DNA from 3 places in the Paenarthrobacter sp. NyZ202 genome. Region 1 is predicted to be linked to each of the others. Evidence: riboswitches for the same ligand, from Rfam matches in the RefSeq annotation. Region 1 holds a riboswitch; each other region holds the start of a gene.
What was found. Region 1 has a riboswitch for S-adenosylmethionine ahead of ACPFL9_RS05340 (hypothetical protein). Riboswitches for the same ligand answer to the same signal wherever they lie in the genome.
Positions count from the first base shown of each region.

Region 1 (6,506 bases):
CCAGAAGCTCAAGATCTACACCGTCTCCCAGATGCTGACCCTTCGCTACGGCAGCAGGGCGACGCAGACCTCCGGCATTGTCATGCTGGCCTACACCCTGATGCTGTGCGCCACGTCCACCGGCGCCTACGCCACCATCTTCGTGGTGCTGTTCGGATGGGAGCGCTGGCTGGCCATCGCCATCGGCGGTGCGATCGTGCTGGTGTACTCCACCATCGGCGGCATGTGGTCCATCACCCTGGCCGACCAGGTCCAGTTCGTCATCAAGACGGTGGGCATCTTCTTCCTGATGCTTCCGTTCGCCATGAACGCTGCCGGCGGCCTGGACGGCATCCGTGCACGCGTTGATGAAAGCTTCTTCGACATCGGCGGAATCGGCCTCCAGACGATCATCACGTACTTTGTGGTCTACACGCTCGGGCTCCTGATCGGCCAGGACATCTGGCAGCGCGTCTTCACGGCCAAGACGCCCAAGGTAGCCCGCTGGGGCGGCGCAACCGCAGGCGTGTACTGCATCCTCTACGGCCTGGCCGGCGCCCTGATCGGCATGGCTGCAAGCGTTGCGTTGTCCGGTATCGAGATCGAAGCCAAGGACGACGTCTACGCCGAAGTCGCCACCAACCTGCTCCCGATCGGCATCGGCGGCCTGGTCCTCGCCGCAGCCGTCGCAGCCATGATGTCCACCGCCTCCGGCGCACTCATCGCAGCGGCAACCGTGGCCCGCGCCGACGTTCTCCCGTTCGTGGCCGGCTGGTTCGGCAAGACCGTCAACACCGACGACTCCGACAACCCTGAGCACGACGTCAAGGCCAACCGCTACTGGGTCCTGGGACTCGGCATCCTGGCCATCATCATCGCCATCTCCACCAAGGACGTCGTGGCGGCACTGACCATTGCGTACGACATCCTGGTGGGCGGCCTCCTGGTCGCGATCATCGGTGGCCTGGTGTGGAAGCGTGGCACGGGAATTGCCGCCGCTGCGTCCATGGCCGTGGGCTCCGTGGTCACCCTGGGCACCATGATCATCCTTGAGATCAACGCCAAGGCTCCCCTGGACGGCATTTACGCGAACGAGCCCATCTACTACGGCCTGCTCGCCTCTGCGATCGTCTACGTGGCTGTTTCACTGTTCAGCAAGCCCACCGACCCTGCGGTCATGAGGGCCTGGACGGACCGTGTTGCCGGTACCCGCGTGGCCGAGGATGAGCTGAGCTCACCGGCCAAGTAGCTGCAGCTTCTGCCAGCAACGTCCGACGGCGGCGCTTCCCTTTGCGGGGAGCGCCGCCTTGTTGTTTTCCCGGGCCAGGGGACCGAATCCGGCAAACCTCTCGTTGCCCGGGTGCTGTGGGTGGGCAGTGTCAGGCAGCCAGCACCTTGGCGAGGTTCTTGAGGTTGCGGCGGAGGGACAGACCCAGGAACCATTCCACCAGCGGCCCAGGCAGTTTGCCCATCAGGCCCTCCATGGGTGTATTGAGCCGCAGTTGCTCGGTAACGCGGGTCCCGCCGCCAACGGATTCCAGGGTGAACGTCGCCGTCAAATCCCGCTCACCTTCGATCGAGCGGGACACCATGCGGCGGGGTGGATCGAATTCCGTATATTCAACCATCCAGTCAAACTGCCGCCCCATGATCCTGGTGGTTCCCCGGCCCCGGGTTCCCAGCCCTGGCGGAGCATCGCCGAGCGGCCCGGACGAAATGACAAAAGCATCATAGGTGGAGAGTTTTCGAACCGTGCCAGGAAGTCGAAGACCTCCTGCTGGGGCCGGGGAATATCCACGCTTTTCTCTATCGAGGGCATTGGGCCTCCTGGTGCTGGCTGATGCTTCCTTGAACAGTGTGTTCCTGCGGACGGGACCGGAACAAGAAGGCCCATGCGGTAGGGTGGTGCCAGCTTCAAGAGAGGTGGCGCCAAGCTCCGACTGGCCACACACCAACCCCATGTTCACGGGTGGTTCGGATGAGGAAGCGGCCCGTTCCGGACCAGAGACAACCGAGCGGGCAAGAGCACTCCCCAGGAGATCCATCCTTGCCGTTCCAAGCCCACCCCCTGAGCGAAACAAACACCCCTGCCCTCCCCCAACGTCCCGGCGTGCCGGTGGTTCCCGGCGTGGACGTTGTCAGGGGAACCGTGACGCTGTTCCTGGACGGCCGCTTGCAGCGGTTCCTCTGCGCGGACGCTCACAGGATGGAACGCGCCCTGGGCCAAGCGGTCCGTCCCACGCGATGGTGCAGCGCGATGCGGACGCTGACGGTGACCGTTGCCGCCGTCGGACAACCTCGGGGGCGCGAGCGGCACTTCCTGCTGAGCGACATGCAGGACTAGAGTTCGTCGTCGTCCTCGCGGAAGTCGTCCGCGTCGTCGATCGGGACCACCCGCTCGTCGTCGTCGGGAGCGTCCACTTCCTCAACCCACGGTTCGTCCACTTCCTGGTCCTCGCCGTAATCGTAGGCAGGATCCGACTCGATGGTTGCCCGTTCGGGGTGGCTTGCGTGCGGTTCGGTGCTGTTCATGCTCCAACCTCCGTGTGGTGGGCCGGCAAGCAGCCCTTCGGCCGAATGCGGGGAGTCCCCCGCCCCTGTCCTTCCATCTGAGCACCGGCCCCGGCGAACGGTCAAGACACCCGACCGGCACGTCGGAACGCAGGTGGAGCGGGGCTCCGAATTAAGGTCCGCCGAACATTCCGGTTGAGGAATACCGGCCAAAAAACCGCGGAAATAAGCGGTACAGTGGGCGGTGCAATGGGGCCGAAACCACCCCACCCAGCACAGGAGATAACGTGCAGAAGCACCATGAATCCCATGATCCGTTGAGCCCCGCTCCGGGTCCCGCCCCTGAAACGGCCCCGGCAGCGGAATCAGCTCCGGCAGCGGAAACGCCGCCACCGCCGTCCGCCTCCGACATCAAGCGCTGGCGCCAGTACCTGGCCGACGAACGGGCCGAAGCCGCGGTGTACCGGGAACTCGCGCAGCGGCGTGAGGGCGAAGAACGCCAGATCCTGCTGGCCCTGGCCGAAGCCGAGGGCCGCCACGAGGCCCACTGGCTCAAACTCCTCGGCGAACACGCCGGAATGCCCAAGGCAGCATCCGGCCGGAGCCGCTTCCTGGGCTTCCTCGCCCGCAACTTCGGATCGGTCTTTGTCCTTGCGCTCGCGCAGCGGGCCGAAGGCAGGTCGCCGTACGGTGCCGAGCCGGCCGCCACGCCCGCCATGGTGGCCGACGAGCAGATCCACGAGGAAGTTGTCCGCGGCCTGGCAACCCGGGGGCGGAACAGGTTGTCGGGCACCTTCCGGGCAGCCGTGTTCGGTGCCAACGACGGCCTGGTGAGCAACCTTTCGCTGGTCATGGGCATGGCGGCCACCGGCGTTCCCAGTTCCGTGGTGCTGATGAGCGGCGTGGCCGGCCTTCTCGCCGGAGCGCTGTCCATGGGTGCCGGCGAGTACGTATCCGTCCGGTCCCAGCGGGAGCTGCTCAGCGCCACCCTCCCCACCCAGGCGACGCTGACCGCGGCACCGTCACTGGACATCGAGCACAACGAACTCGTGCTGGTCTACCTGGCCCGCGGCATGACGCGTGAGGCAGCCGAACACCGCGCCGCCGAACGCCTGGGCCTGTTCAGCTGCGACTGCGACCCCAGCCTGTCCCTGCAGCCGGAAAAGCCGCCCACCGACGACCACGAAACCGTAGGGTCTGCTTGGGGAGCGGCACTGTCCAGCTTCTGTTTCTTCGCCTCCGGAGCCATCGTCCCCATCATCCCCTTCATCTTCGGCATGACGGGCGTGGCCGCGCTGGCAGTAGCCGGTGCGCTGGTGGGCATCGCACTGTTGGCGACGGGCGCCGTCGTGGGCTTGCTGTCCGGAACATCGCCGCTCAGCCGGGGTCTGCGGCAGCTGGCCATCGGCCTGGGGGCAGCGGCCGCCACCTACGGGTTGGGGCTGGCTTTCGGCGCCGCGATCGTTTAGGACGGGCCTTTCCTGGGCACATGTGAATGGACGCCATAGAGCAGGTGCCCGTAATGTTGGTTCGTCCTCCGCGCGGCCCGCGTGACCGGGGCGCAAGGAATGGAGAGCCGTGGAGCCGGAAAGTGAGACGCCGCGCGCGCCGAAACACCGGCGTGCGCTGACCACGTTGAAGGTTGTCCGCGGCCTGCTGATGGCCGCCGTGGCCGCTGTCGTGGCAGTCCTGGTGAGCGGATTTCTCCACGGCGACCCGCGCATCACGGGCCTCTTCCCGGGCGTTGCGCTGCCTGACACCCCGCAGATCGGGCAGGTGGTTCCATCGCCGGCACGGGCATTGGATGCGCCACCGCCGGGACTCGAAGAGGCAGATGCGCCACTGGCCTCGCCACTTCCTCCGGGCGCGCCCAGTGACTCGTACAAGTTCCTGGCCACTAACGACGACGGCACACCGGTGGGGTACTCACCGTGCCGTCCCCTGCACTACGTGGTGAATGACGCCGGCGCCCCCGCCGGAACCGGGCAACTGCTGGCGACCGCGATCGCCAACGTGTCCGAAGCCTCCGGCATCCAGTTCGTCAACGACGGAACCACCGACGAACCACCCGCTGACAAGCGTGAGCCCTACCAGCCGGACAGGTACGGCGACAGGTGGGCTCCACTGCTGATCTCGTGGACCACCCCGGCTGAAGCTCCGGCACTGGCCGGGAACGTGATCGGCACCGGCGGAAGCACCATGTACTCCCTGAACAATGGCGCCAAAAGCTACATCACCGGCAGCCTGGAACTGGACACCCCGCAAGTGGCCGAGCTGCTGGCAGAAGAAGGCGGCTCGGACTACGTGCTCGCCGTCATGCAGCATGAACTGGGGCATGTGATGGGCCTTGACCACGTGGAGGACCCCATCCAGCTCATGTACCCGGAGATCGGCGCCCCCGACGGGCTGGCCGACGGGGACCTCAACGGGCTGCACCTTTTGGCTTCCGCACCGTGCCGCAAGGACATTTAGCCGCGACGGCCCATGGACGCGTCGCCGGAGCGGCTCTATGCTTGCGGGAAGCGGCCGACGGCGGCGCCCCCACCGTCCGCCCGGACCGCAGCGTCAGGGGGTTCAATGGAACCTTATGGGTCGCCGCAGTGGCCGGACCCCTATCCCCCTCCGCCCGGCCGGCCACCTGACCCGCCGGGCAGGCCGCCGATCAGGCACACCAGCATCGCAGCCATTGTGTTCCTGCTGGCCGTGCTGGCGTTGGTCTGCGCCGGCGCATACTTCAGCGGCGGACTGCAGCAGTTCTGGAATGGCTCCTCTTCCCAGAGCCAAGGAGTTCGTCCGGGACTCCTGCCGTTCGGCCAACGCCAGGAGCCACCACCAGGCCTGGAGGAAGCCGATGCACCCCTGGGGACACCGGGACCCGTGCAACGCGCCAGCACCTCCTACAAATTCCTGGCCGTCAAGGAGGACGGCACTCCCCTGGCCTACTCCCCCTGCCGGCCCATCCATTACGTGGTGAACTCCGGAGCGGCACCGGCGAGCTGGCAACCATTGGTGGAAGAAGCCGTGCGGCAGGCCAGCCTGGCGTCGGGCCTCCAATTCATTTACGACGGCCCGACCTCCGAGACACCCACCACCAACAGGGACGGCTATCAGCCTGAAGTGTACGGGGACCGCTGGGCACCGGTCCTGATTGCATGGACCACCCCCGAACAGGTGCCCCGCCTCACCGGCCAAACCGTGGGGCTGGGCGGGAGCTCCTCGATTGGCCTGAGCAACGGCTACCAGGCGTACGTGACGGGCACGGTTTCCCTGGATGCGCCGCAATTCTCGGAGATCATGGACTCGCCACACGGAAAGGACATCGGGGTGGCGGTGATCATGCACGAGCTGGGGCACCTGCTGGGACTGGACCACATCGACGACCCCCGCCAGCTCATGTACGACGAAGCGTCTTGGGTGCGTGACTACGCCTCCGGCGACCGGACGGGACTGGCGAAGCTCGGGTCCGGGCCCTGCAGCAAGGACTTCTGAGCCGCCTCAGCGCTGGACCACGGCGAGCGCTTCCTCCACGGTGTCCACCAGGAAGATCCTGTCCGCCATGGGTCTACCGGCCGCGAGGCTCTGCAGCATGGGCCACGCCGGGTATGTGTGTTCCCAGTGCCGGCGGCCAACCAGGACCATGGGAGTGATGGTTTCCGGGGCGGCATAGTAGTTCTCGCAGGCATCCTGGAAGATCTCCTGGACTGTGCCTGCAGCGCCGGGCAGGAAGACAATGCCGCCATTGCACAGTTCCAGCAGGATGGCTTCGCGGATGGCATTGGCGAAGTACTTGGCGATGTGGGTGGCAAACAGGTTGGGCGGCTCATGGCCGTAGAACCATGTGGGGATGCCCAGCGTCGGGGTTCCGCCCGGATAGCGTTCGACGACGGCCGCTGCTTGCCGCGCCCAAGCCGTCACCGAGGGCCTGAACCCGGGAACAGCGGCGAGCGCTTGCAGCGCAACGTCAGTGCCGTCGTCGGGCAGTCCGCTCAGGTACGCCCCCATGTTGGCCGCTTCCA
Region 1 is NZ_CP187556.1:1,108,585-1,115,090, reverse strand. Features, by position in the region: gene ACPFL9_RS05350 (sodium:solute symporter) at 1-1,228, shown strand, start outside; gene ACPFL9_RS05345 (SRPBCC family protein) at 1,359-1,931, opposite strand; SAM riboswitch class IV at 1,892-2,011, shown strand; gene ACPFL9_RS05340 (hypothetical protein) at 2,027-2,323, shown strand; gene ACPFL9_RS05335 (hypothetical protein) at 2,320-2,511, opposite strand; gene ACPFL9_RS05330 (VIT1/CCC1 transporter family protein) at 2,778-3,959, shown strand; gene ACPFL9_RS05325 (matrixin family metalloprotease) at 4,069-4,962, shown strand; gene ACPFL9_RS05320 (matrixin family metalloprotease) at 5,068-5,979, shown strand; gene ACPFL9_RS05315 (LOG family protein) at 5,986-6,506, opposite strand, start outside.

Region 2 (6,506 bases), 1.8 Mb from region 1:
GGCCACCACTTCTTGGGCCTTGCGGCCTCCGAGTAGCCGCAGACCGCACATTCCAAATGAACCCAGACGGGACGCTTACCGGTACGGTTGGCGCGGGATTGCACCAGCCAGGGCGGCGGATTGTCCTGCAGTTCCCGCAATTGCGCTTCGGAAAGCCTGGACGGGATGCCGTGCCGTTGGGCCATTTCCATGGAGATATCGAGGGCCAAAGCTGCATCACGTCTGCTGATCACCACTCAACGATACGGCAAGCGTAGGCTGTGCAGATGACCGAACAAGCGGCACCAAGCCCACCACTCCAGCGCCGCGTGCTGGTGGTGGCCATTGTTGCTTCTTTCATGGCCATCCTTGACGGTTTTGTGGTGAATCTCGCACTTCCGGCGATCGGCAGGGAACTCGGCGGCGGCTTGGTGATTCAGCAGTGGGTGGTGGATGCATACCTCCTGACACTCGGCGCGCTGATCCTGGTTGCGGGATCGTTGTCGGACCATTTTGGCCGTGCCCGCATCCTGGAATGGGGTCTGGCCGGGTTTGCAGCCACGTCCGTGATGTGCGGCCTTGCTTGGAACGGTGAGGTCCTTGTGGTGTCGCGGGCGCTGCAGGGCGTGGCGGGTGCTTTGCTGGTGCCAAGTTCGCTGGCCATGATCATTTCCGCATTCTCCGGACCGGCCCAGTCGAAGGCGATCGGGCAATGGTCCGGCTGGACGAGCGCGGCCGCCATCGCCGGTCCACTGATCGGTGGCCTGTCCGTCGACCTGTGGTCCTGGCGGGTCATCTTTTTTATCAACGTCGTTCCTGCCGTAGCGATCTGGCCTGTGTTGGCAGGCCTGCGCGCCTCCGACGCAGCCCGTGACAGGAGCAAGCGCATAGACTATCGGGGCGCGGTCCTGGCGATGATTGGCCTGGGCGGTCCCGTCTTTGCGTTCATCGAACAGGGACGGATGGGCTGGGGCAGCCCGCAGGTGTGGGTTCCGCTGCTGGCAGGCGCGGCAGCGCTGACACTGTTCCTCGTCCACGAAGCGCGCACACCGGAACCCATGCTCCCGCTGCGGCTTTTCTCGATCCGCAACTTCGGGTGGGGAAACCTGGCCACACTGGCCATCTACGGTGCCATATCCCTGGGGTTCTTTGTCCTCGGCATCTACCTCCAGCAACTTGGCGGCATGGGGGCCACGGTTGCCGGTATCGCCCTGCTGCCGGGTACCGTCATCCTGATGCTGGCGGCCTCCTGGTTCGGTGGGTTGGCAGGCAAGTACGGGCCGCGGTGGTTCATGACGGTCGGACCAATGCTGTGCGCGGTGGGATTCCTCATGTCCTTGTCGATCCAGGAGCCGCTGGATTACTGGACGCAGGTATTCCCGGGGCAGATTGTGTTCGGGCTGGGCCTGGCGACGCTGGTCGCTCCGCTGACGGCGGCGATCCTGGGTGCCGTGCCTCCGGAGGAAGCCGGAATTGGTTCGGCCGTTAACAACGCGGTGGCACGCATTGCCGGGTTGGTGTGCATCGCCTTCGCAGGCTTGATCGTAGGTCCCGTCTTCACACGGGAGGGTCTCTACAACGCCTTGGTGGTCACGGCGGTCCTGTTCGTGGCCGGGGCGCTGGCGTCCGCCGTCGGGATCCGGAACGGGGTTCCTGAACCGGCCGGTTCAGCCGGCAACCCCAGGGGGCGCACAGCCGACGACGGCAGCAGCCCGGAAGTGCCAACCTGACCTTTCGCGTCGCTCCAGTCAGCGGGCGGGCAGGACGCAGCCTTCGTGGACGCCGGCGCTTTGCACCCAGAGGGCCGAGGAGACTTCATCGGCGAGATCGAATACGCGGCGCTGGCTCCCGCTGCCGATCCGGACCACCAAGGCGCCGCCGAACGGTTTCCGCCCTATCACTTCCACCTGTGCATCCAGAGTGATCGCCTCTGCGGCGAGATAGCGCAGGAGATCAGGGTTTTCGTCGCTGATGCGGGTAATGCGCCCCGAATGCCCTTGGTCGAGTTCGATCATGCGGTACGCGTGCGGAAGTTCCACCGAGCCGTCGGAAGAGGGAATTGGATCGCCGTGGGGGTCGCGGAGCGGATGGCCGAGCTTGGCGGACATGCGGTCGATGAAGGTGTCCGAGACGGCGTGCTCCAGCATTTCGGCTTCGTCGTGGACTTCATCCCAGCTGTATCCCAGTTCTTCGACCAGGTAGGTCTCAATCAGGCGGTGCCGCCGGACCATGGCCAACGCCAGGCGCATACCTTCATCCGTGAGTCGGATAGCGGAGTACGGTTGGTGGTCCACCAGGCCCTGGTCCTTGAGCTTGCGGACCATCTCGGATACGGAGGAGTTGGCCACGCCCAGCCTCTGGGCCAGCTGCGAGGAGGTGATGGGCTTGTCCTGCCACTCCGTATAGGAGTAGATGACCTTGACGTAGTCCTCGATCGAGGAGGAGGGCGTACTGGTCTTCACACCACTAGCCTACCGTGGCGGCGCAGATCGGGCCTTTCGCGCCCGCCAGGTCTGCGTCACGTACGGCAGCCCGACGGTCTCTCCCGGCGCGTGGCCGAGGTGCTCATACAAGTACCATTCGAGGTTGCCGGTGACTTTCGTCCGGGTGGCCTGGTTGGCGCGCAGGTAGTAGCTGCGCGACTTGGCCAGCTCGATGATGTCGGCAGGGGTGAGGGTCTCCTGCCACGCCGTCAGGTGGCTTTCAAGGTCCACGAACTCCGGTCCGACGACCGGCCGGAAGTCCGGTTTGTGGACGTCGCCCGCATGCATAATGCGCGACAAGCGGTGTACCCAGGGAACGGACGTGTCGAGCTGGTTCCAGATCAGTCCCAGGACCCCGTCAGGCCTGAGGATCCTGGCGATTTCCGTACTCGCTTTGAGGGGTTCGCACCAATGCCATGCCTGGGCGACGCTGACGACGTCGAATGCTGAGTCCGCCAGCCCTGTTGCCTCTGCCGTGCCCTCCAGCGCGTTCACCTGCGGCCAGGTTTTCCGCAGTTGCTCCAGCATGTCCCGGGAAGGGTCGACGGCGGCCACTTCCAGTCCGCGGTCGAAGAGCAGCCCCGTGAATTTTCCCGTACCGGCACCAACGTCCGCAGCGAACCTGGTTCCCGCCGGCAGGAGCCAGTCAAGCGAGTCCGCGGGGTAACCGGGGCGCACCCGGTGGTAGTGTTCGCCGCCGTCCTGGAAGCTCTGTCCCAGTTCCTGCCGTCGTTCATGATGCAGCCTGGGACCGCTGGCGCCACCGGATACACGATGTGGACTGATGGCCACGCAAGGACTCCTTCGGAAGCTTGAGACCGGGGTACCTTACGAATTTACCGCAAGAGCGGTGCGATTCAGTGGCCGCCCGCCTCACCCAACTAGGTCGCAGTTGTGCGCGTTTTGAGGGGTCAAAACGCGCTCTGCTGCTACTTAGTTGGGTCGGGAGTCGTTCCAGGGCGCAGGCTAGTCCACGGTGCAGGGTGCGGCGCCTGCGGTACCCGGGGTGTTCGGGGCCCATTCCGGGTAGGTGCGGTGGTCGTTGGCCGGTACCCAGCGGCCTTCATCCACCACGTAGTCCCAGCCCAGGCCGGTGCGCTTGAGTTCTTCGATGCCGCGCAGCAGGCGCCCGGCGTCCTCCAGCCTGGAACCTACGCCGAAGCTGGCGCGCAGCGAACCCGAGGGCAAGCCCAGGCGCTTGAGCAGCGGGTGGGCGCAGAAGCGGCCGTCGCGGAGGCCCACACCGTGCTCTGCAGCGAGGTAGGCGGCCACCAGTCCGGCGTCGAATCCTTCCACCGAGAAGTTGACCACACCGATGGTATCGGTCGAATCGCTGAAGATCCGGTGGACGCTCACGCCGTCAATGGCCTGCAGGCCTTCCACCAGGTAGGCCCGGATGGCGGCCTCGTGGTTGTGCCATGCCTGCGGATCGAGTCCGGAAAGTACCTGGGCAGCGCGGGCGAGGGTTGCTGCACCAAGCACGTTGGGGGAGCCGCCTTCGTGGCGGGCAGGGCCGGTTGCCCAGCTGACGGAGTCCAGGCGTGCCTCGCGCACCGCTCCGCCGCCGGCAAGGTGCGGGGTTCCGGCGTCGAGCCAGTCCGGGCGTCCCACCACCACACCCGCGCCGAAAGGTGCATAGAGCTTGTGGCCGGAAAACACGACATAGTCGACGTCGGCCGCGGCGATGTTGATGGGGCGGTGGGGTGCCAACTGTGCGGCGTCAACAACGATCCGGGCACCGTATTCGTGGGCCAGGGCTGCGAGTTCCTTGATGGGCAGGATTTCGCCGGTCACGTTGGAGGCGCCGGTAACAGCCAGCAGGGAGACGCCACCCTGGCTGAGTTCTCCGCGGATTTTCGCGATGGTGCCGGCAAGGGTGGTATCAGCCACCACGCTGCGGTGGGGAACTCCTTGCCACGGAAGCAGGTTGGCATGGTGTTCGATGTCCAGGTACAGGACTTCACCGGTGTGCTTGCCATCGATCTGTGGCAGGCAGCCTGCCAGCAGGTTCAGCGAGTCGGTGGTGTTACGGGTGAAGATCACGGAATCGTCAGGACGGCCGCCTACGAACCCGCGAACGATGTTGCGCGAGTTTTCGTACACCGAGGTGCTGATCTGCGAGGCATAACCGGCGCCCCGGTGCACGCTGGCGTAGTAGGGGAGGACCTCGTTCAAGTAGGCTGACACGATGGTCAGGGCCGGTGCCGATGCTCCGTAGTCAAGGTTGGCGTACCGGACGTGACCGCCCTGGATCAGTGGTGCCTGCAGCTCGGCGCCGGTGACGGCGGCCAGTGGCCTGCCGGCGGCAAGCTCCTGCCCGGGGGACGGCTGGATCGTGGAACTGAACGTAGCTGTGCTCATGTGACCTCACTCAAGAGGGACCCCGCAGGGGATCCGCGCTTGCCGTATCCGTTCCGGACCGGCCTGGTCGTCACCCGGGGCACCCCACCGCGAATGGAGGGTTGCCGGCCAGCAAACCGGGGTTTTGCGCTGGCACTCGTGACCTGTAAATGAGGTTAGGGCACGCCCGCCGCCCGTTTCAAAGCCGCCCGGATTGTTAAGCGCTTTATTACGCCGGTTGAAATTTGGCCGATTTGCCGAACAAACAGACGGCGGATGCCCCCGAAAGGTGGCATCCGCCGTCGAAAATTCTGCTTGGCTGCCAGGTGGCAACCGTGGCATTAGCTGCTAGAGGAGGTCGTCAACCTCGGGGTTCAAGCGCTTGAGGACTTCGGAATGGAGGATCGAATTGGTCGCCAGGGCGTTGCCACCGAAGGGGCCATCCTCACCTTCAAGGGAGGTGAACCGGCCACCGGCCTCGGTGACGATGGGGACCAGGGCCGCCATGTCGTAAAGGTTGAGCTCCGGTTCGCAGGCGATGTCCACCGCGCCCTCGGCAACAAGGCAGTATGACCAGAAGTCCCCGTACGCGCGGGTGCGCCACACGTCTTCCGTCAAGCCCAGGAACTCCTCCAGGTTTCCGCGGTCCTTCCAACCCGACAGGCTCGAGAAGGACAGGGAGGCATCGGCCAGGTGCGAGACGTTGGAAACCTTGAGCCGTGTGGCCGACGCCAGGGAACGGCCGGTGTAGGCTCCCATCCCTTTTGCAGCCCACCAACGTTTGCCCAGGGCGGGAGCGCTGACGACCCCCACCACTGGCTCCCCCTCGTCAACCAAGGCAATCAGTGTGGCCCAGACGGGAACTCCGCGGACAAAGTTCTTAGTGCCGTCGATCGGATCGATGATCCAGCGCCGCGAGCCGTGACCCGTGCTGCCGAATTCCTCACCCAGCACAGCATCCCGCGGCCGGGAACGGGACAACTGGCCGCGGATTGCTTCTTCGGCGGCCTTGTCGGCATCTGTGACCGGAGTGAGGTCTGGCTTGGTTTCGACCTGCAGGTCCAGGGCCTTGAAGCGGTCCATGGTCTGGGCATCCACTGAATCCGCCAGGACATGGGCAAGGCGAAGGTCGTCGTTGTAGCTGGAAACGGGTTGGGTCATGCCACCAAACTTATCGTGAAACGTTCCCCCGCAGCGGGACGTGAAGCCCGCTGGCTAGTTGACGGTTCCCAGTTCCTTGGCTTCCTTGGCCTCCAGCCTGGGGTCTGCGCCAAGGAGTCGTCGCAGTGATGCCAGCCGGGCCGGACCGGAGGGACCCGCGTGGCCCTCGTTGACCCACGCATCGAGGCCGCAGTTGACCGCCCCGGCGTCGTGCTTGCAACCGCGGTCGCAGGCGTCGGTGCCGGGCTCCAGGTCCGGGAACGAATGCAGGATGCGGTCCGGATCCACCAGGGCCAGGCCGAAGGACCGGATGCCGGGAGTATCAATAATCCAGCTGCCGGACGGGGCATCGGCGAGCTTGAGCGCCAGGGCCGAGGACGAGGTGTGGCGCCCGCGGCCCGTGACGGCGTTGACGCCGCCTGTGGCGCGTTCGGCACCGGTCAAGGCGTTGACCATGGTGGATTTGCCGACGCCGGAGTGACCCAGCATGACCGTGACTTTGCCGTCCAAATGGCTGCGCAGACTTGCCACGGCTTCGCTGTC
Region 2 is NZ_CP187556.1:2,912,358-2,918,863, reverse strand. Features, by position in the region: gene ACPFL9_RS13545 (hypothetical protein) at 1-191, opposite strand, end outside; gene ACPFL9_RS13540 (MFS transporter) at 267-1,709, shown strand; gene ACPFL9_RS13535 (metal-dependent transcriptional regulator) at 1,728-2,441, opposite strand; gene ACPFL9_RS13530 (class I SAM-dependent methyltransferase) at 2,451-3,254, opposite strand; gene ACPFL9_RS13525 (aminotransferase class V-fold PLP-dependent enzyme) at 3,429-4,823, opposite strand; SAM riboswitch class IV at 4,854-4,967, opposite strand; gene hisN (histidinol-phosphatase) at 5,151-5,963, opposite strand; gene rsgA (ribosome small subunit-dependent GTPase A) at 6,018-6,506, opposite strand, start outside.
Region 2: another riboswitch for S-adenosylmethionine. It lies ahead of ACPFL9_RS13525 (aminotransferase class V-fold PLP-dependent enzyme); the one in region 1 lies ahead of ACPFL9_RS05340 (hypothetical protein).

Region 3 (6,506 bases), 1.1 Mb from region 1:
CGGCAACGGCCAGTTTGATGGTTTCCGGCAGGACCTCGGCCACGGTTGCGGTCGCAGGAACTCCGTTCTTGATGGAAACGCCAAAGTCCAGTTGGAGGGCCTTGACCAGCGCAATGAAGTACTGCTCGTGGAGGGGCCTGTCCAGCCCGTACTCGCTGCGCAGCTTGGCCACGAGCGCGGGGTCCACGGCGTTCTGTTCGTCGCCGCTGGCCATAATGCTCACGGCGTCGCCGGGCAGCAAGTACAGGATCAGGAAGGACACGGTGTAGGCGGCCCAGAGGACAAACGCTCCCTGCAGCAACCGCCGGCCGATGTAGCGGATCATGGGGTGCCTACTTGCTCAGCCAGGCGTCGTAGAAGTCCAGGCGGCTGGAAGCTTCGAACTTGAGGTCGTGGACCTTCTCGCTGGCCGAAATCGTGGTGGACAGTTCGTACAGCGGGATGGAATGGGCGTCCTTGATCAGGGCTTCCTGGGCCTGGTCCACCAGCTTCTGACGGGCGTCCTTGTCCAAAGCCGCAGCCTGCTCCCCCAAGGTGTCGTCGACGGGAAGTTTCTCGCGAAGATTGCTGCCGCCGCGGGCCGTGTTGGAGGCAAAGACGGTGCGCAGAACGTCCGGATCGCTTCGGGTCAGGTTGCCGTAGGAGAAGTCATAGGTCTTATCCGCCTGGGCCGCCGTGACATCGGCAATCGTGGTGAACTTCAACTGCAGGTCCACGCCGATGGCTTTAAGTTGCTGCTGGACAAGCTCCAGGACTTCCTTGGGTGACTGCCAGTACGTGACCTTGAAGGAGAGCTTCTCCCCGTTCTTCTCGCGGATGCCATCGGCACCTGGCTTCCATCCGGCGTCGTCCAGGAGCTTCCTGGCCCCCTCCGGATCGTGGGCCAGCAACGAGCTGAAATCCTTGAAGTACGGGGTGGTGTGCGAGAGCACGCCCTTTGCCGGCTGGTCGGCCTCCGTCAAGAGGGTCTTGGTGATTTCCTCGCGGTTGATCGCCTTGGAGATCGCCTGGCGGACAGCTGTTTCCTTCAGCTTGGGGTTGGACTCGTTGGAGTACAGGTTATAGACCACGCCCGGGTTGGCACGGGTCTCGTTCCAGAAGCCGTTCCCGTTGAACAACTGGATGTCCGCGGCAGAGATCGCCGCCGTGGCATCGATCTGGCCGGACTGCAGGCTGCCCGTGCGGTTGCCCGCCTCCGGAATGATCTTGAACGTCACCGAGTCAAGGTAGGACTCGCCCTTGTTGCTGTTGGTGGAGGACGGCCAGCTGTAGCCGGCCCGACGCTCCAGGACCGCTTCCTTGTCCACGGTGTAACTCTTGACGTTGAAGGGGCCCGAACCCGAGAACTTGCCGGCGCAACGGTCCGCCTCAGACAACTGGGCCGAGGCGGGAGACAGGAGCCCCAGAGTGAAGGTGGAGGTGGCCTGCAGGAACTGGGCGTTGGGCTTGGAGAAGTCCACCACCACGGTTTTCGGATCCTTCACGGTAATGGCGCTGACGTCGCTCAGATACGTGGAGCCCAGTGTTGCCTTCGCACCGAGGGCCTTGATGGCTTCGAAGTTGGTCTTGACGGAAGCGGCATCAATCGCAGTTCCGTCCGCATAGGTGGCTCCCGTGCGCAGGGTGAACGTGAAGCTCGTGGCGTCCGCGTTGTTCTCGAATTTCTCTGCAAGCCAAGGAACGATTTCGCCGGTCTTCGGGTCCTGCGAGGTCAACGAGGCCACGGTCTGGCGGGCAATCGCGATCGCGTCGTTGTTGCCCACCTGCTGCGGGTCGATGCAGCCACGGTCAACGGAGACCGCGAAGTTCAGGTTCCCACCCGGCACGGGTGAGGCTGCCGCACTTTGCTGCGTACCGGCGTCGGCCCCTCCACCGCAGGCGGAGGCAAGGAGTGCGACGGCTCCAAGGACACCGACGACGGCGGCAGGCTTCTTTGTGCCGCGGGCTGCGGACAGTTTGGGGATTCTCATGCGACGTTTTCGCTTTCAGTGAGTTCGGGGCTGGTGAGTGAACCGCGACGGGTGAGGGGCTCACGGAGCCCGAGGTTTTCGCGGAGGGTGGAGCCTTCATATTCGGTGCGGTAGACGCCGCGGTCCTGGAGCCTGGGGACAAGTTCGTTGACGATCTCGTCCAGGCCGGTCGGGACAATCCAGGGCGTGATGTTGAAACCGTCCACGGCTCCCGCGTGGGCGTATTCGGCGAGCTTGTCCGCGACGTCGTCGTAGGAGCCCACCAGTCCACGGCCGTTCAGGCGGGAACGGGCAGCCACGAATTGCCGGATGGACTGGCCCTTGTCTTTGGCCTCATCACGCCACTGGGTTGCGAGCTCCTTGGCGCTCTTGCCGTGGAAGGCGTTGCCGCGCGTGGGGTTGGTGACGTCCACCACCGGGTCGATGTCCGGGAGCGGCCCGTCCGGGTCATACCCGGTGAGCGTCCGGCCCCAGAACTGCTCAAGGTACGCGATCGCGGTTTCCGGGCCAACCTGTTGTGAACGGACCCACTGGTGCTTCTCCTCGGCTTCGGCGGCTGTGGCGCCGAGGATGAATTCCTGGCCGGGGAAGATCTTCACGTCATCGGCAGGGCGGCCGGCTTTGAGGGTCCTGGCCACGATGTCCTCGCGGAACTTCTTCGCGTCCTCCAGCTCGGGGTGGGCCGAGAAGATGACGTCGGCGTTCCTCACCGCGAAGTCGCGGCCGTCCGGTGAATCGCCTGCCTGGAACAACACGGGGTGGTGCTGGCTGGAGCGGGGTAGGCGTCCGGTGATCTCGACGTCGAAGCTTTGATCCTTGCGCTGTACCGGACTGATGCTGCCCTCAGCGAGCCAGCGGGCCTCGTTCCGGGACCCGGCGATTGCGCCGTCAGCCCAGGAATCCCAGATGGCCTTGGCCGTCTGGACGAACGCTTCGGCCCGGACATAGCGGTCCTCGTGCTTGAGGAACCCGCCGCGCCTGAAGTTGGCACCGGTCCATGCATTGTCCGTCGTGACGATGTTCCACGCAACCCGGCCACTCGACAACAGATCGAGGCTGGCGAGGCGGTGGGCAAGGTCCGCAGGGTCGTTGTACGTGGTGTTCTGCGTGGCCACCAATCCGATGTTGGTGGTGATGGCTGCCAGGGCGGCCAGGGCGGTCTGCGCGTCCGGCCGCCCTGCGACGTCCAGGTCGTGGATCCTGCCCAGGTGTTCGCGGAGGCGGAGGCCCTCGCCGAGGAAGAAGGCTGTAAAAAGGCCTCGTTCGGCTGTCTGTGCCACGCGGCGGAAGGATTCGAAGTCGGTCTGCGAGCCGCTGGCCGGGTCCTTCCACACCGTGGTGTGGTTGACGCCCTGGAAAAAGACACCGAACTGGATCCGGCCGTTGCCTGCGATGCGGTGATGCTTGGTCATGGTTCTGCTCTCTGCCTTGTTCTTGGCCTTGTTCAGGCTGCGGCGTAGCGGTTGGCGGGGCGTGGAAGGCGGAAAATTTCGCGCAGCGTCGTGCCTGGCTTTGGCGGCGTTACGAGCCCGGACTTGTGCAGTTCAGGCAGCACCTTGCGGGCAAGCTCCGGCAGGTCGATGTCCAGCACTGCGGGCTTGAGGCGCACGCCGTCTGCGGCTGCAAAGAGCGCCGTGAGGAGTTCCACGAGCCCATCGGGATCGCCCACGTAGCGCGCTCCGCCCTGCCACTTTTCGTGGGCATCAAGCTCCGCAAGCCGGCTGGCTGCGGTTTGCCCCCGGGCGTCCAGGATCACATCCAGTTCAACGACCGTCCGCTGCGCACCTGCCGCCGCTGCCTCTTGTGCTGCCTGGGCCAGGTCGTCGGCCGTGCCGGCGGAGACCAGGGCCACGTCAGCTTCGACGGCGGGAAGCAGGCTTGCGGGGGCGAACACCACCAGCTGGCCCTGGAGTGGACGCGGAATGATGGACGGGCCCTTCACGGCGAACCGCTCGCCTTCAAAATCGGCATAGTGCAGCTTTCCGCGGTCCAGGTAGCGGCCCGTGGCAACGTCGCGGATGACAGCGTCATCTTCCCAGGAGTCCCAGAGCCTGCGGTTGGCCTGGACAACATCGGCTGCCTCGCTGATCACTTCGTCCCCGGGAAGCGGCGTGCGGCCCACGGACCGGGCTTCCGCGGCAAAGTTGTCCGCGTTGACCAGCCAGCCGGCCCGGCCGTGCGAGGAGTAGTCGAGACTGGCCAGCTGCGTGGCAAGGTGGAACGGCTCGGTGAAGAGCGTCCCTGCTTCCGGGACCAGTCCCAGGGAGCGGGTGACGGGCGCGGCAAAGGCTGCCCGCTGGATGGCATCGAGGCGCACGGGAATTCCGGTGGTTCCTTTGTCCACCACCCGGCTGTCCTTGAAGGTAGCCAAGTGGAAGCCGGCAATATCGGCGGCCTGGACAGTCTCCCGGATCCGCTGGCCCCCCAACAGTGCCTGCGGATCATGGAGGGCCTTGCGCCACGCAGCCGGGTGGGCCCCATCGCCGTCGAGCTCCAAAGCAACTACACGCGAACGGAAATCAGGATTGGAAGGCATGGTTCTCTCTTTTCAGAGGCCGCGGTGCGGCCGGTTGACATTCGCTTGCCGCTTTTGCGGCCAGGTCTGTTTCCGGAGCACCCCGCCACACAATGCCTGAGGGTTGCCGCAGCGCGAGCCGGTCCTTGGCGCGCTGACTCTTGACCTGGGATTGAATCTAGGAGCGTGTCCAAGGAATGTACAAACCGGCCCGACGCGGGAAGTCAACCCGGGAAACACCGCGTCAAAGGGCTGCCAAGTTCGTCATTTTTCACCGATCCGGGAGTCCTGTGTGACTTTCCGTTGCGTGGGATTGAGCCGGGTTGAGTCCCGTTGAGCGCGGTGACAGAACAGCTTTGGCCCGGCCTTGAGGCTCCGTAGTGTCGTGCTATGCCAAAGCCTCCCGGGACCCTTGTGCAGGTCCACGATCCCAGCCTGATGTCCGCCACCCAGAGCTCCATCCGCCCGTTGGTCCCATGACCGTCCACGAATCAGTCCTGGATGCCATTGGCGCCACTCCCCTGCTCCGCCTGAACAAGCTCGGCGGCGGGGTGCGTCCACGCATCTACGCCAAGCTCGAGTTCCAGAACATCGGCGGCAGCGTCAAGGACCGCGCCGCGCTGTCGATGATCCGTGCGGCTGAAGAGTCCGGACTCCTGGAGCCCGGCGGCACGGTCGTTGAGGGTACCAGCGGCAACACAGGTATCGGGTTGAGCCTTGTGGCCGCGCAGCTGGGCTACCGCTCGGTGATCTTCGCACCCGCCGCCACCGCCGCCGAGAAGATCAGTTTGCTCCGTGCCTACGGTTCGGAGGTGCACTTGGTGGCTGATTTCGTGCCACGCTCGGACCCGGCCCACCTCGCTAACCGGGCGGCGGCGTTCGCAGCCTCTACCCCGGGCGCATGGCTCGCACTGCAGTACGACAATCCCGCCAACCCCGCCGCCCATTTTGCGGGGACGGGACCCGAGATCTGGGCCGACACCGAAGGGGCCGTGACCCACTTCGTCGCAAGCGTCGGAACCGGCGGGACCATCAGCGGCACGGGACGGTACTTGAAGCAGGCCAGCGAGGGGGCGGTGCAGGTCATCGCCGCCGACCCGGAACACTCCCGCTACGGCGGAGGCAACGGATCCCTCAAATACACCGAAGGTGCCGGGCATCCCCTGCACCCGGACTCCGTTGAAGACCTCTGGCCCGAGGCCTTCGACACCGCCTTGGTGGACAAATACTTCAGCATCAGCGACCGGGACGCCATCTTCACTGCCCGCCGCGCTGCCCGCGAGGAAGGCTTGTTGATCGGCGCCACCGGCGGCACAGCCCTGGCTGCAGCACTGCAACTCGCCGAAACCCTGGACGGACACCACACGATCGTGGTGGTGGTGCCGGACTCCGGCCGGAACTACCTCTCCACCTATTTCGACGACGCCTGGCTCACCTCGCTCGGCTTCCTGGAACCCACGACGCCGGAAGGAACCGTTCGCTCGCTGCTCGCCACCGCGCCTGCCGGGGTCCAGCTCCTGGCGAGTACCCTGACAGCGGCGGAGGCCGCCGTCGTACTTCATGCCCGCCAGGTGGCTCCCGCCGAACCGGCATTCCTGGTTCTGGACCGCGGCGACACCTTCGGAACCGTCCACCCGCGCGAGGTAGCGGCAGTGGTGACGCTGGAGTCGTTGAGTGCTGTGGACGATGCTTCCCCGGCCGTTACCGCGGGACTCGGGTACCGCACACTGGCAGCGGGTCTGCCCGCCCGGGAAGCGGCAGGTTCCGGGGTCGTTGCAGTGCTGGTCGATGGCCGGATATCCGCTGCGTTCCGCGGGCAGGCACGCGCATGAACGCGCCTCCTGTAGCCAAGCGAACCACCGTCAGCCTCTTTCAGCCCATCACCCTGGGACGGCGGACGTTCGCCAACCGGCTGTGGCTTTCCCCGATGTGCCAGTACTCCGCAGCGGACGGCGTTCCGGGACGCTGGCACCTGGTCCATCTCGGGGCACGGGCGTCGGGCGGCTTCGGCCTGATCTTCG
Region 3 is NZ_CP187556.1:2,198,528-2,205,033, reverse strand. Features, by position in the region: gene ACPFL9_RS10220 (ABC transporter permease) at 1-325, opposite strand, end outside; gene ACPFL9_RS10215 (ABC transporter substrate-binding protein) at 333-1,970, opposite strand; gene ACPFL9_RS10210 (NtaA/DmoA family FMN-dependent monooxygenase) at 1,967-3,382, opposite strand; gene ACPFL9_RS10205 (LLM class flavin-dependent oxidoreductase) at 3,415-4,506, opposite strand; SAM riboswitch class IV at 4,543-4,652, opposite strand; gene ACPFL9_RS10200 (PLP-dependent cysteine synthase family protein) at 4,962-6,317, shown strand; gene ACPFL9_RS10195 (NADH:flavin oxidoreductase/NADH oxidase) at 6,314-6,506, shown strand, end outside.
Region 3: another riboswitch for S-adenosylmethionine. It lies ahead of ACPFL9_RS10205 (LLM class flavin-dependent oxidoreductase); the one in region 1 lies ahead of ACPFL9_RS05340 (hypothetical protein).